Regions from separate parts of the Streptomyces sp. NPDC052079 genome, predicted to be linked through region 1. Evidence: riboswitches for the same ligand, from Rfam matches in the RefSeq annotation. Region 1 holds a riboswitch; the other holds the start of a gene.
What was found. Region 1 has a riboswitch for cobalamin ahead of AB0L56_RS25905 (cobalamin biosynthesis protein). Riboswitches for the same ligand answer to the same signal wherever they lie in the genome.

Region 1 (6,908 bases):
CGGCAGCGGGGATGGAATCAGGCCACTGGTGCGGCGCTAAACGGAATCCCCGGAACCGGCCTCACATCAAGGGGGTGAGGAAGCGTCGCAGGGTCTCCTCGTACGCCTCCTGGTCGGCGTTCCACATGGCAGCGTGGGGGGCGCCCCTGACGGTGTGCAAGGTGATGAAGTTCGGCTGGGCGGCGGCGAGCTCGCGGGAGAACCGCCAGGGCGCCACCGCGTCGTCGGGGCCGTGGATGATCTGCGTGGGGACGCCGACGCGGTCCAGGTGGACGGCGCCGGGCCTGCGGTCGCCGTACAGCCCGGTGCGGCCCTGTGCGGCGCGGACGGCCAGCGGCAGCAGCGGGCGCGGGGTGTGGTGGGCCGCGGCGAGGGCGCGCAGGGTCGCCTCCCAGTTGAGCACCGGGGAGTCGAGGACGAGGCCGGCGACGCGTTCGCGCATCTCGGAGCGGGCGGCGGCGCGCAGGGCCATGGTCGCGCCGGTGGACCAGCCGTAGAGGACCACCTGCCGGGCGCCGGAATCCACCGCGTGCCGGAGCACGGCGTCCAGATCGCGCCACTCGGTCTCCCCGAGGTGGTTGAGGCGGTCCGGTGAGCGCGGTGCGCCGGGGTCGCCCCGGTAGGCGGGGATGAGCACCGGGAAGCGGTGGCGGTGCAGGAGCTCCAGGACGTTCAGCGCGTGTTCCCGGGTGGTTCCCAGGCCGTGGACGGCGATCACCCAGGTGTCCCGGGCGCCCGGCACGAACCAGACGGGCAGGGGCCCCAGTTCGCCGGGGACGTCGAGGCCGGTGTGGTCCAGGCCGAGAGCGGTCCCCGGGTCGCCGACGTGCAGGGCCGGGGTGAACCAGGCGCGGTCGCCGGGTTCGAGGGTGCCGTGCGTGACGCGTTCCAGCCGGCGGACGACGGTGTCGGCGGGGTTCGACGTGCCGGACAGCACGGGGCCGACCACCGCGTGGAAGCCGTCACCGGTGAGACCGTGGCGGCCGGGGCGCAGGGCGGCGAGGTCCCGGGTGAGGGTGACCTGGCCGGCGGCGGTGGCGTGGACGGTGAGTCCGGGTTCGGTGGGCAGGGGTCCGCCCGGCGGGATCCTGAGGGCGGCATTGCTCGCGAGGCGGCCGGCGGCCACTGCGGCGGCGCCGGCGCCTATCACGGCGGTGACGGCAGCGGCCGTCACACTGACAGTGCGCACGCTTTCCAGTGTCATGTCGGGACGGGTACCCGGCCAGTGGGCCGATGCGCGGGGTGGCGGGCGGGGCGGGTTTTCGCCCCCGCCGCCCCTTCCCGTCCCGTCCCCGGGGGCAAGCCCCCGGACCCCCGTCGGCCCTTCGGGCCTCGTCCTCAAACGCCGGACGGGCTGGGTGCCTCCGCCTCAGACGCCGGTGCTTCGTTGGCCGTAGCCGGTCAGGCGTTCGGCCGCCTCCGCCAGTTGCTCAGGGGTCAGGAGGTGTGGGGACAGGCCCGGGAGCGAGGACGCGGTCAGCCAGACGCGGCACATCCACTCCAGCTGGGCCGTGCGGTCGTAGGCCTGGGCGAGGGTCGTGCCGTAGGTGATCGCGCCGTGGTTCTGCAGCAGGCATCCGGTGCGGCCCTCGAGGGCGCGGAGCATGTTCTCGGCCAGCCGGCCGGTGCCGTACGTGGCGTAGCCGGCGACCCGGACGGGGCCGCCCAGGGCCGCTGCCATGTAATGGATCGGCGGAAGTTCGTCGACGAGGGTGGAGACGGCCGTGGCGTGCACGGCGTGCGTGTGCACGACGGCACGCGCGCCGGTGGTGCGGTACACCGCGAGATGCATGGGAAGCTCACTGGTCGGGACCAGCGAGCCGAGCACCTGCCGCCCGGCCAGGTCGACACCGGTCACGTCGTCCGGTGTCAGCCGGTCGTACGGCACCCCCGACGGGGTGACCAGGACCGTCTCGCCGATCCGCACCGACACATTGCCGGAGGTGCCGACGACAAGTCCGTCGGCGACGCTCCGGCGCGCGGTCTCCACGAGCTCCGCCCAGGCACGGGTCTCCTCCTCCTCGGCCGCACGCCTGCGGCTGTCCCCTCGCTGCTGAGTCATGACGCGATCCTGCCAGGCGGGGGCGCCGGAGGGGCGGGACCGCCCATCCGGCGGAGCGGGCGCCCCCTCTTACGGTCACCACGATGCCGATTCGAGTTCATCTTCCGTTCACTCTGGTTACCTACGTTCGATCAGCCAATGACCTCGAACGATTGCCTGGGTAAATGGAAAGCTTCTCGCTGATCCTCGCGATTGTGGTGGTAACCGCACTCGCGTTCGATTTCACGAACGGTTTCCACGACACCGCGAACGCGATGGCAACGACCATTTCGACCGGTGCACTCAAGCCCAAGGTCGCGGTGGCCATGTCCGCCGTGCTGAACCTTGTCGGCGCATTCCTCTCGGTGGAGGTCGCCAACACGATCTCCAAAGGCCTCGTCGACGAGGCCGGCATCCGTCCCGAGGTCATCTTCGCCGCGTTGGTCGGCGCGATCCTCTGGAATCTCCTGACCTGGCTGGTCGGCCTGCCGTCCAGCTCCTCGCACGCCCTCATGGGCGGCCTGATCGGCGCCACTGTCGCCTCCGCCGGCTTCGGCGCGGTGCACGGTGACGTCCTTGTCACCAAGGTCCTGATCCCCGCGATCGCCGCTCCGCTGGTGGCCGGTCTCGCCGCGATGTTGGCGACCCGGCTCACCTACCGCATGGGCAGGAAGGCCGACGGCAAGGCCTCCGAGAAGGGCTACCGCGCCGGGCAGATCGCCTCCGCCGGCCTGGTCTCCCTGGCCCACGGCACCAACGACGCCCAGAAGACGATGGGCATCATCACCCTGGCCCTGGTGGCCGGCGGCACCCTCGCTCCCGACTCCGACCCGCCGCTGTGGGTCATCCTCTCGGCGGGCATCGCCATCGCGCTCGGCACCTACCTCGGCGGCTGGCGCATCATCCGCACCATGGGCAAGGGCCTGACCGACCTCCAGCCGCAGCAGGGCTTCGCCGCCCAGACCAGCGCCGCGACGGTCATCCTGGCCTCCTCGCACCTCGGCTTCTCCCTCTCCACCACGCATTCCGTGTCCGGTTCCGTGATGGGCGCGGGCCTGGGCCGCAAGGGCGGTGTCGTCCGCTGGTCGACCGCCACCCGGATGTTCGTCGCCTGGGGTCTGACGCTGCCGGCGGCGGCCCTCGTCGCCGCGCTCGCCGAGTGGGTCTGTGGCTTCGGCGACTGGGGCACCGCCCTCGTGGCCGTCTTCCTGGTCGGTTCCAGCGCCGCGATCTGGAAGATCTCCCGGCGCGAGGTCATCGACCACACCAACGTCAACGACCACGACGTACCGGGCGAGGAGCCGTCCGGCGTGGTCACGCAGGCGATGGCCGCGGTCACCCCGCCCCCGGCGGGCACCGTGTCCGACGACCTCTCATCCACGATCCCGGCTCCGGCGTCCACCGACCCGGCGGCGCCATCGGCCACGACCACCGTCTGACCGCGACCCGGTACGAAGGAAGTAGAGCACCATGAAGATCGACTGGGCGGCCCTCGGTTCCGTCTTCGGCGTCAGCCTCGTGGTCACCGTGGCCCTGGTGGGCCTGTTCACCCTCGGCATCTCCGGTCTGTCCCGCCGCGAGCGGGCCGCCGCACAGGGCCAGTCCGCGGCCCTGGCGGTCACCGGTGCCTACGCCTGCTTCGCGGCGTGCGCGGCGGCGGTGGGGTACGGGATCTACCTGATCATGGCCTGACCGCTGAGCGCGTCCGTCCGGCGGGCGGTGCGGGAGCCGGGGCTCCCGCACCGCCCGCCGTCGCGTGCGCGCCCGGCCGCGGTTCACCCACGGGCGCCCCTCTGTGGGGCTCAGCACACTTCAGCCCCGCAGGTCAACGGCAAGTTGACGGCCCTTCGGGGGGCGTGGTGGACTGCCTCAGCCAATACGGCGGCAGGAGAGGAAGCCGGTGCGATTCCGGCGCGGTCCCGCCACTGTCACCGGGGTGCACACCCCGGGAGCCAGGAACTCTCACCGCCGGTCTCGTCGAACCAGGGCGTGGACACCCTGAGTGAGGACATATCGCCATGCGCGGCTGCCTGTTGAGGTCGACCAGCGACGTACCACCCCGCTTCGGGGCCGCTCCCTCCGGATCCGTCACCGGCTGAACCATGGGTGCCGACCGCGTGTTCGCGTACGGCGCCGCCGCCGGCCTCCTCGGCGACCTGCTGCTCGGCGATCCCCGCCGAGGGCATCCGGTCGCCGCTTTCGGGCGGGCCGCGGCTGCCGTGGAACGGGTGCTGTGGCGGGACGACCGGGGCCGGGGCGCCGTGCACACCACCGTGTGCGTCGGCGGGACCGTCGCCCTGGGCGCCCTCGCCGCCCGCTGCGTACGCTCCTCCCCCGCCGCCTCCACCGCCCTGACGGCCGCCGCCACCTGGGCCGTCGTCGGCGGCACGTCGCTGGCCCGTGAGGCCCGCGCCATCGGGCGGGCCCTTAAAGCCGGGGACGTCGAGGCGGCCCGGGCCCGGCTGCCCCACCTGTGCGGCAGGGATCCGCAGGCGCTGGACGCCGAGGGGATCGCCCGCGCGGTGGTGGAGTCCGTCGCGGAGAACACCTCCGACGCCGTGGTGGGCGCGCTGGTGTGGGGTGCCGTCGCCGGGGTGCCGGGGCTGCTCGGGTTCCGTGCGGTCAACACACTGGACGCGATGGTCGGCCACAAGTCCCTTCGCCACCGCCGCTACGGCTGGGCCTCCGCCCGCCTCGACGACGTCGCCGGGTGGCCGGGGGCGCGACTGACCGCCGTACTCGCCGCGCTCGCCGGGCCGGATCCGCGCGGGGCCGTACGGGCGTGGCGCGCGGACGCGGCGAAGCACCCGAGCCCCAACGCCGGACCCGTCGAGGCGTCCTTCGCGGGCGCGCTCGGCGTGCGGCTCGGCGGGACCCTGTCCTACGGCGGGCGGGTCGAGCACCGGCCCGTCCTGGGCGGCGGCGGGCGTGCCGTGGCCGTGTCCGACATCGACCGGGCGGTACGGCTCTCGCGGCGGGTCGGCTGGCTCGCGCTGGGGGCCAGTGTCCTCGCACGGAGCGTCATGAAGGGACGTGCATCGTGAGCGCTGGGGGGCTGCTGGTCGCCGGGACCACCTCGGACGCCGGCAAGAGCGTGGTGACCGCCGGGATCTGCCGGTGGCTGGTGCGACAGGGCGTCAAGGTCGCGCCGTTCAAGGCGCAGAACATGTCACTGAACTCGTTCGTGACGCGCGAGGGCGCGGAAATCGGACGGGCGCAGGCCATGCAGGCCCAGGCCTGCCGCGTCGAGCCGACCGCGCTGATGAACCCGGTGCTGCTCAAGCCGGGCGGCGAGCGGTCCAGCCAGGTGGTGCTGCTGGGCAAGCCGGTCGGCGAGATGAGCGCCCGCGGGTACCACGGCGGGCGGCAACAGCGGTTGCTGGGCACGGTGCTGGACTGTCTGGAGCAGTTGCGGAACACGTATGACGCGGTGATCTGCGAGGGGGCCGGCAGCCCGGCCGAGATCAATCTGCGGCGCACCGACATCGTGAACATGGGGATCGCCCGGGGCGCCGGGCTGCCGGTCCTGGTGGTCGGCGACATCGACCGGGGCGGCGTCTTCGCGTCGTTCTTCGGCACCGTCGCGCTGCTCTCCCCTGAGGACCAGGAGCTGGTCGCAGGCTTCTTGGTGAACAAGTTCCGGGGCGATGTGTCGCTCCTGGAACCCGGTCTGGACATGCTGCACGGCCTGACCGGACGGCGGACGTACGGTGTGCTGCCCTTCCGGCACGGGCTCGGCATCGACGAGGAGGACGGGCTCAGGGTGTCGCTGCGCGGCACCGTGCGCGAGTCGGTGGTGGCGGCGCCGGTCGGCGAGGACGTGCTGCGGGTCGCGGTGTGCGCGGTCCCGCTGATGTCCAACTTCACCGACGTGGACGCGCTGGCCGCCGAACCGGGTGTCGTGGTGCGCTTCGTGGACCGGCCCGAGGAACTGGCCGACGCCGACCTGGTGGTGGTGCCGGGGACGCGCGGCACCGTGCGGGCGCTTCAGTGGCTGCGGGAGCGGGGGCTGGCGGACGCGCTGGCACGGCGGGCGGCCGAGGGGCGGCCCGTGCTGGGGATCTGCGGGGGCTTCCAGGTGCTCGGGGAGCACATCGACGACGACGTGGAGAGCCGGCGGGGACGGGTCGACGGGCTCGGCGTGCTGCCGGTGCGGGTACGGTTCGCGCGCGAGAAGACGCTCACCCGGCCGGTCGGCCAAGCCCTCGGGGAGCGGGTCGAGGGGTACGAGATCCATCACGGGGTCGCCGAGGTCCTGGACGGGGAGGCGTTCATCTCCGATGACCATGGACACAGCCTGGACGGCTGCCGGGTCGGACAGACCTGGGGCACGCACTGGCACGGCTCGCTGGAGTCGGACGGTTTCCGGCGGGCCTTCCTGCGCGAGGTGGCGCGGGCCTCGGGACGCCGCTTCGTACCGGCCCCCGGCACCTCCTTCGCCGCGCTGCGCGAGGAGCAGCTCGACCGGCTCGGCGACCTGATCGAACAGCACGCGGACACGGACGCGCTGTGGCGGCTCATCGAGTCCGGCGCGCCACAAGGACTGCCTTTCCTTCCACCGGGAGCGCCCGCATGAGCACTGTGTTGTTGTTGTCGACCGCCGACACGGACCTGCTGGCGGCCAGGGCCGCGACCGGCGTCTCCTACCGGATCGGCAACCCGACCCGCGTGGACGTGGCGGAGGAGCTGCCCGCGCTGCTGGAGGGGGCGCACCTCGCCGTCGTACGGCTGCTGGGCGGCAAGCGGGCCTGGGAGGACGGGCTCGCCGCGCTGAAGGCGTCCGGCATCCCGGCCGTACTGCTCGGCGGGGAGACCGTGCCGGACGCGGAACTCATGGCCGAGTCGACCGTGCCGGCCGGCGTGGTCG
Region 2 (6,908 bases), on a different contig from region 1:
GGGACGCCGGCCTCGCGCAGGATCCCGACGTACCGGCGTGCGGCCCGCTCCGTGACGCCCAGCCGCACGGCCAGTTCGCCGGCCGTCGTACTGGGCCGGGCCCGGAGGATCTCCAGGGTGCGCAGCGCTCGCGCGGTGGGGCTGAGGTCGTTCGGCACGGGAGCAGGCTAGGGCCTGTCCGGCGGCTCCGTGTCGGGACTTGGCTGAGATCCGGCAGTGGATCGTCCGGATCTGCTCCTACGGTGGGGCTCCAACGCAGTCGGAGAAGGAGATACCGATCATGGACATCGTGCTTGTCGGCGGTCTGTGGCTGAGCGGTTCCGTCTGGGATCGCGTCGCGTCCGCGCTGGAGGCTCTCGGCCACCGGCCCGTGCCGCTCACGCTCCCGGGACAGGGGGACGGTTCCGTCTCCGCCACGCTCGACGACCAGGTGGAGGCCGTGCTCGCCGCCGTCGACGGGGCGTCCGGCAGGCCCATGGTCGTCGGTCATTCCGCGGCGTGTGCGCTGGCCTGGTTGGCCGCCGACCGGCGCCCGGAAGCGGTGACGAAGGTCGCCCTCATCGGCGGCTTCCCCACCGGCGACGGCGAGCTGTACGCCGACTTCTTCGAGATGCGCGACGGGGTGATGCCCTTCCCGGGGTGGGACCCGTTCGAAGGGCCGGACGCCGCCGACCTGGACGACCAGGCCCGGAAGGAGCTGGCGGCCGGCGCGATCCCGGTGCCCGAGGGGGTGGCCCGGGGCGTGGTGCGGCTGGCGGACGCACGGCGGTTCGGCGTCCCTGTCCTCGTCGTATGCCCCGAGTTCACCGCGGCGCAGGCGCGGGAGTTGATAGGTGCCGGCGACGTTCCGGAGCTGGCCCGGGCCGAGCGGGTCGACTTCGTCGACATCGACTCCGGCCACTGGCCCATGGTCACCCAACCCGAGGAGCTGGCACGGATCCTGGCCGCGGCGGCCGACGCGGGCTGACGGCACCTGACGGCGACGGCGGACGTGACCCGTGCCTGGTCCCGTCTCAGGCGGCTTCGTGCACGACGAGTTTGAACTCCGCCAGGACGATCTTCCGCGCCACGCTGTCGTCATGGGTGGCGCGGAGGGCCAGCGGGACGTCCGGGTCGACGAAGATGCCCCACTGCTTCGTCCAGCACTGCATGCCGGGGCTGGGCGGCCGGTGCTCCGTCGCCGTGGTGTCGTTGGGCGACGGGGTGAGGCCGAGCGGGTCCCGGACGAACTGGTCCCGCAGTTCGTCGTAGCCCCCCGCCTCCCACTGGATCATCGCGTAGAGGACGCCCCAGCCGGCTGTGCTGGGCCATATCAGTCCGGAGCGGTCGTCCGAGTCCCAGTTGGTGACCACGTGGCCGTCCGGCTGGTTGACCTGGTGCATGGCGAAGCGGTCGGTGGACTCGGCGCTCCCGAAAGGGAACCTGATGATCGTGTAAGGGCTGTTCGCCGGGATCGACTGCGGAGTGTCCCGCTTCAGGGAACAGACCTGCACTCCGGACGGATTCGCTGGAGGGGTGGACATGACTCTTATATGCCCATCAGTGTGCGGTTCGATGTGGCCTCCGGTCAGCAAATCATTTGAGGCGTACAACCGTTCGGTCCGATGATCGGTCTCCTGAGTGACCGCTCCGGTCGCCTTCACAAGGAGAACGTCATTTCCGCCATACGCAAGACCCTGACCGCCACCGCCGTCGCCACCGCCGTCCTGGCCGGTTCCGCCGCCTGCGGCACGGTGGAGAACCTGTCCGCGGGTCAGAAGCTCGACAACGCCTTCGACAAGCTCGGCGAGGAGCGCTCGCTCTCGTTCGAGCTGGATCTGGACACCGACGCCGCGACGCTCAAGGCGCTGGACGACGAGGTGGCCGAGCCGGGTGAGGAGATGCCCGACGAGGTCGCCGAACTGCTCAGCGGGGCGCGGTTCTCCGTCTCCATGCAGTCGAAAAAGCCGCTGGAGAAGTCCGAGGAGAAGGACTTCAGCGCCATGGCGATGACGCTCAGCGGCCCGGACGGCGACCTGCTCGGGTACCGGATGGTCGGCGACTACACCTATCTGCGCGTCGACGCCGAGGCGCTCGGGAAAATGTCCGGCAGCCCCATGCCTGCGGCCGAGGAACTGCCCGACAGCGCGGGGGCGTTCAAGAAGCTGCTGGCCGGCGAGTGGCTCAAGCTCTCCACGAAGGAGCTCGAGGAGGCCGACAGACAGATGTCGGGGGCGGAGGGAGCCGAGCCCTCGGCGGAGCCCACCCTGGATGCCCGGGCGCAGAAGAAGCTGATGAAGGCGCTGCGGAAGGTCATCGCCCAGGAGGTCGACTTCAAGACGTCCGGCGGGTCGGACGGCACCGAGCACATCAAGGCGACTGCGCCGTTCCGTACGCTGATGACCGAGCTGTTCGACGCACTGCGGCCGCTCCAGAAGGAGCTGCCGGGGGCGGCCGAGCTGCCGACGAAGAAGGACTTCGCGGACGCTCCGAACGAGAAGGTCACGGCCGACTTCACGCTGAAGAACGGCGAGCTGACCGAGGTCTCCGTGGACTTGGCGAAGCTCGCGGAGAAGGCGAAGGTCAAGAAGTTGGCTCTGGTGGTGCGCGTGGGCAAGGGCGAGAAGGCCACGGCGCCGGCGGGTGCCACCGAGGTGAAGATCGACGAGCTCATGGAGGGCTTCTTCGGCGGCGCCATGGAGGCGGGCTTCGGGGAAGAGGAGTTTTAGGACACTTCGGGAGACCTACGAGACCCCGGCCGACGGGCCCGTCGTCATCTGCGTCCGCCGAACTCCCAGTCGTGGACCTCGACGACGGCGTACCCGTCCGGCGGCAGGGCGGCGCGGGCCGTGCCCCGGTCGGGTGCGCGGACCAGGGCCGCGGTGCCCAGCCAGGCCGTGCCGTCGTCGGACAGCAGCGGCCCGTAGGCGATCAGTTCGTCCGGGTCGCCGGCCGGCACGTCGAGGTCCGGGGCCCGGCCCGTGCCGAAGCCCAGGACCAGGTAGCGGTTGCCGCCGGTCCGGCCGCCGGGGAAGTCCCCCATGGTGCGGCCCAGCACGTTGTGCCAGCGGCGCAGCAGGACGTCCCGGTAGACGCCGGCCTGGTGGTTCGGCTCGTCGAAGGCGAAGGCGCGGGCCGCCGCGGGATCCGGCAGGCCGACGATGTGGACGCTCCCTGTGGGTGTTTCCCCGTCGTCGGCGAAGGTCGGGCCGCGGACGATCAGTTGCTCGGCGTACCGGTCCATGTAGGACCAGTGCTCCTCCCCCAGTTTCTCGCGCAGGGGCAGGGACCCTGGGCGGTCCCGGTGGTAGCAGAAGAACTCCATGGGCCCCCTCCGACGCGCGTACCGCCCATCATACGCACGCGGCCGGATGCAGACGGGCGCGTGCAGGCGTCCGTGGTGCGGGGCCTTGCCGAGGACGGCGGCCCCCAGTCACCCGGTTCCCGGGCGGCCGTCGCGGGCCCGAACGCGCAGGTGTGCGCCGGGGGCCGAGCCGCCGGGCGCCCTCCGCGCGCCCCCGTCGGCGCTTGTCACCGGGCCGCGACGGGGACTACTGTCACCACGCCTTGGTGACGGGAAATCGGTGCGATACCGGTGCGGCCCTCGCCACTGTGATCGGGAAGTCCGGCTCCGGCCCTCACGGGCAGCCACTGGGTTCTAGGGCCCTGGCGCCACATTCCCGTCTGCCGCGCGACGCCTGGCACGCACGCTCGCCGCGTTGCCGAATCGCCCACGTGGCTCCGCCACGAGGGCGCTCCGGCGCCTTGCGATCGCACGCGCCAGACGCCGCGCGGCCCGCCCTTCGGGCGGACGACGGGAATGTGACGCCAGGACCCAGGAACCCGGGAAGGCGGAGCACGGGCGGTGGTACCCGTCAGCCAGGAGACCGGCCAAGGCGCGTCAACCATCCACGAGGTGCTGGAGAGGGTCTGCTGAGCCATGCACATTGCCGAGGGTTTCCTGCCTCCGGCGCACGCGGTCGCCTGGGGCGTCGCGTCGGCGCCGTTCGTCGTCCACGGAGCCCGGTCGCTCATCCGTGACGTCAGAGAACATCCCGAGAGCACGCTGCTGCTGGGCGCGTCGGGAGCGTTCACGTTCGTCCTGTCCGCGCTGAAACTGCCCTCGGTGACCGGGAGTTGCTCCCACCCCACCGGCACAGGGCTGGGCGCGATCCTGTTCCGCCCGCCGGTCATGGCGGTGCTCGGGACGATCACCCTGCTGTTCCAGGCGCTGCTGCTCGCCCACGGCGGGCTCACCACGCTCGGCGCCAACGTCTTCTCCATGGCGGTCGTCGGCCCCTGGGCGGGGTACGGCGCCTACCGGCTGCTGCGCCGGTACGACGTGCCGCTGATGGGCGCGGTGTTCTGCGGCGCGTTCGTCGCCGACCTGTCGACATACTGCGTGACGAGCGTCCAGCTGGCGCTGGCGTTCCCCGACCCGAGCAGCGGATTCCTGGGCGCGCTGGGCAAGTTCGGCTCCATCTTCGCCGTCACGCAGATCCCGCTCGCGGTCAGCGAGGGGCTGTTGACCGTGCTGGTGATGCGCCTGCTGGTGCAGTCCAGCAAGGGCGAGCTGACCCGGCTCGGGGTGCTGGTCACCTCGGTGGCCGACGGCAAGCGTGCCGAGTCGGCCGAGGCGGTGGCCCGATGAGCCGCAACGCGAAGATCAACACCCTGCTCCTGCTGCTCGTCGCCGCCCTCGCCGTGATCCCGCTGGCGCTCGGGCTCGGCGACCACAAGGAGGAGCCGTTCACCGGCGCGGACGGCGAGGCGGAGACCGCGATCACCGAGATCGACCCGGACTACGAGCCGTGGTTCTCCCCGCTGTACGAACCGCCGTCCGGGGAGATCGAGTCGGCGCTGTTCGCCCTCCAGGCGGCGCTCGGCGCGGGCGTCCTGGCGTACTACTTCGGGCTGCGGCGCGGGCGGCGGCAGGGTGAGGCGCGGGCCCGTGAGCGGGCCCGCGCACACGACCCGGACGCGGGGGTGCACTCAGGCGCCGACGGCGGACGGGACTGACGGGTCCGTGCTGCCGATCGACGCGGCGGCGCACAGCAGCCGCTGGCGCCGCCGTCACCCCGTGGACAAGGCCGTCCTCGGCCTCGGTCTCACGGTCCTCGCGATCTCGCTGCCCCCGTGGCCGGGCGCCGCGTTGGTGCTGGTCACCGCGCTGGCGCTGCTGCTCGGCCCGGCGGGGGTGCCGGCCGGGCGGCTGTGGCGTGCGTACCGAGTGCCGCTGGGGTTCTGTGTCACCGGGGCGCTGACCCTGCTGGTGAGGGTGGGCGGACCCGGCGGGTTCGTGTCGCCTGCCCCCGAAGGGCCGCTGCACGCCGGGGAGTTGCTGCTGCGCACCTCGGCCGCCTCGCTGGGCGTGCTGCTGTTCGCGTTCACCACACCCATGTCGGACCTGCTGCCGCGGCTGGTGCGCGCCGGGGTGCCCGCACCGCTGGTGGACGTGGCGCTGGTGACGTACCGGATGAGCTTTCTGCTGCTGGACTCGGTGCGCCGGGTGCACCGGGCGCAGGCGGCGCGGCTCGGGCACACCACCCGCGCGGCGACCTGGCGTTCGCTCGGCGGACTCGGGGCCACCGCGTTCGTGCGGTCCTTCGACCGTGCGGCGCGGCTGCAGACGGGGCTCGCGGGCCGCGGCTACGACGGCGCCCTGCGCGTGCTGGTGCCCGAGGCCCGGGTGTCCGCCCGGTTCACGGCCGCGAGCCTGGCGCTCCTGACGGCGCTGGCCGCCCTCACCTTCGTACTGGAAAGGCCCTTGTCGTGAGCGGATCCGTGCTGGTGGCACTGCGGGAGGTGTCGTTCGCGTACGAGGACGGGCCGCCGGTGTTCACCGGGCTCGACTTCGAGGTGCGCGAGGGGCGGGCGCTGGCCCTGCTGGGGCGCAACGGCAGCGGCAAGACCACGCTGATGCGGCTGCTGAGCGGCGGACTGCGACCGCACGGAGGGGAGTTGCTGCTGTCGGGCCGTGCCGTGCGGCACGACCGGAAGGGGCTGACGGCGCTGCGTACCACCGTGCAGCTGGTCGTGCAGGATCCGGACGACCAGCTGTTCGCCGCGTCCGTGGGGCAGGACGTGTCGTTCGGGCCGCTGAACCTGGGGCTGCCCGACGCGGAGGTGCGCGCGCGGGTGGCGGAGGCGCTGGAGGCGCTGGACATCGCCGCGCTCGCCGACCGGCCCACACATCTGCTGTCGTACGGACAGCGGAAACGGACGGCGATCGCGGGCGCGGTCGCGATGCGGCCGCGGGTGCTGATCCTGGACGAGCCGACGGCGGGTCTCGATCCCGACGGTCAGGAACGGCTGTTGGCGACCCTCGACGGGCTGCGGGCGGGCGGCACGACGGTGGTGATGGCCACGCACGATGTGGATCTCGCCCTGCGCTGGGCCGACGAGGCGGCCCTGCTCACTCCGTCGGGCGCCCACACCGGCCCGGCCGCCGAGATGCTGTCCCGCCGGGACCTCCTCACGGCGGCGGGGCTGAGGCTGCCGTGGGGTGTGGCGGCCGGCCTGTTCCTGCGGGCGCGAAATCCGGCCGGCGGTGCGGACGCCGGTCCCCGTACCCCGGAGGAGCTGGCGGCGCTGGCCGCCCTGCCGGAGTACGGGGAGCGGAGGTCGGGCTAGGACCTCAAGGACGGGTCAGCAGCCGCCGCAGTTGTAGTAGGTGACGTCCCAGTGGTTGCCCTCGTCGGCGTAGACGTTGCCCGAGCCGGAGCGCCACTGCTGGGCCCCGTCGCCGCGCACGCCGATGTAGGTGAAGGTGTTCTTGATGTAGTTCCCGACGCAGGTGCCCTTGCTGTAGTCGAGCTTGTAGCCGTTCCAGTGCGAGTACGTGCCGGAGGCGTGCCCGGTCTCCGTGCCGCCGGTGATGTTCAGGGCGCAGCCGCTGGCTCGCTTCAGGGTCTGGGCGCCCTGGGCGG

Region 2: linked by a shared signal. The riboswitch ahead of AB0L56_RS15290 (energy-coupling factor ABC transporter permease) and the one ahead of AB0L56_RS25905 (cobalamin biosynthesis protein) in region 1 are both predicted to bind cobalamin.

What each region holds. Positions count from the first base shown of each region.
Region 1 is NZ_JBFAWL010000022.1:40,724-47,631, reverse strand. It holds gene AB0L56_RS25925 (alpha/beta fold hydrolase) at 62-1,189, opposite strand; gene AB0L56_RS25920 (class II aldolase/adducin family protein) at 1,370-2,062, opposite strand; gene AB0L56_RS25915 (inorganic phosphate transporter) at 2,227-3,480, shown strand; gene AB0L56_RS25910 (hypothetical protein) at 3,512-3,733, shown strand; cobalamin riboswitch at 3,884-4,024, shown strand; gene AB0L56_RS25905 (cobalamin biosynthesis protein) at 4,144-5,085, shown strand; gene AB0L56_RS25900 (cobyric acid synthase) at 5,082-6,617, shown strand; gene cobN (cobaltochelatase subunit CobN) at 6,614-6,908, shown strand, end outside.
Region 2 is NZ_JBFAWL010000008.1:41,274-48,181, reverse strand. It holds gene AB0L56_RS15315 (WYL domain-containing protein) at 1-158, opposite strand, end outside; gene AB0L56_RS15310 (alpha/beta hydrolase) at 281-967, shown strand; gene AB0L56_RS15305 (hypothetical protein) at 1,014-1,523, opposite strand; gene AB0L56_RS15300 (hypothetical protein) at 1,605-2,708, shown strand; gene AB0L56_RS15295 (YciI family protein) at 2,753-3,304, opposite strand; cobalamin riboswitch at 3,531-3,890, shown strand; gene AB0L56_RS15290 (energy-coupling factor ABC transporter permease) at 3,920-4,630, shown strand; gene AB0L56_RS15285 (energy-coupling factor ABC transporter substrate-binding protein) at 4,627-4,998, shown strand; gene cbiQ (cobalt ECF transporter T component CbiQ) at 5,006-5,755, shown strand; gene AB0L56_RS15275 (ATP-binding cassette domain-containing protein) at 5,752-6,612, shown strand; gene AB0L56_RS15270 (hypothetical protein) at 6,628-6,908, opposite strand, start outside.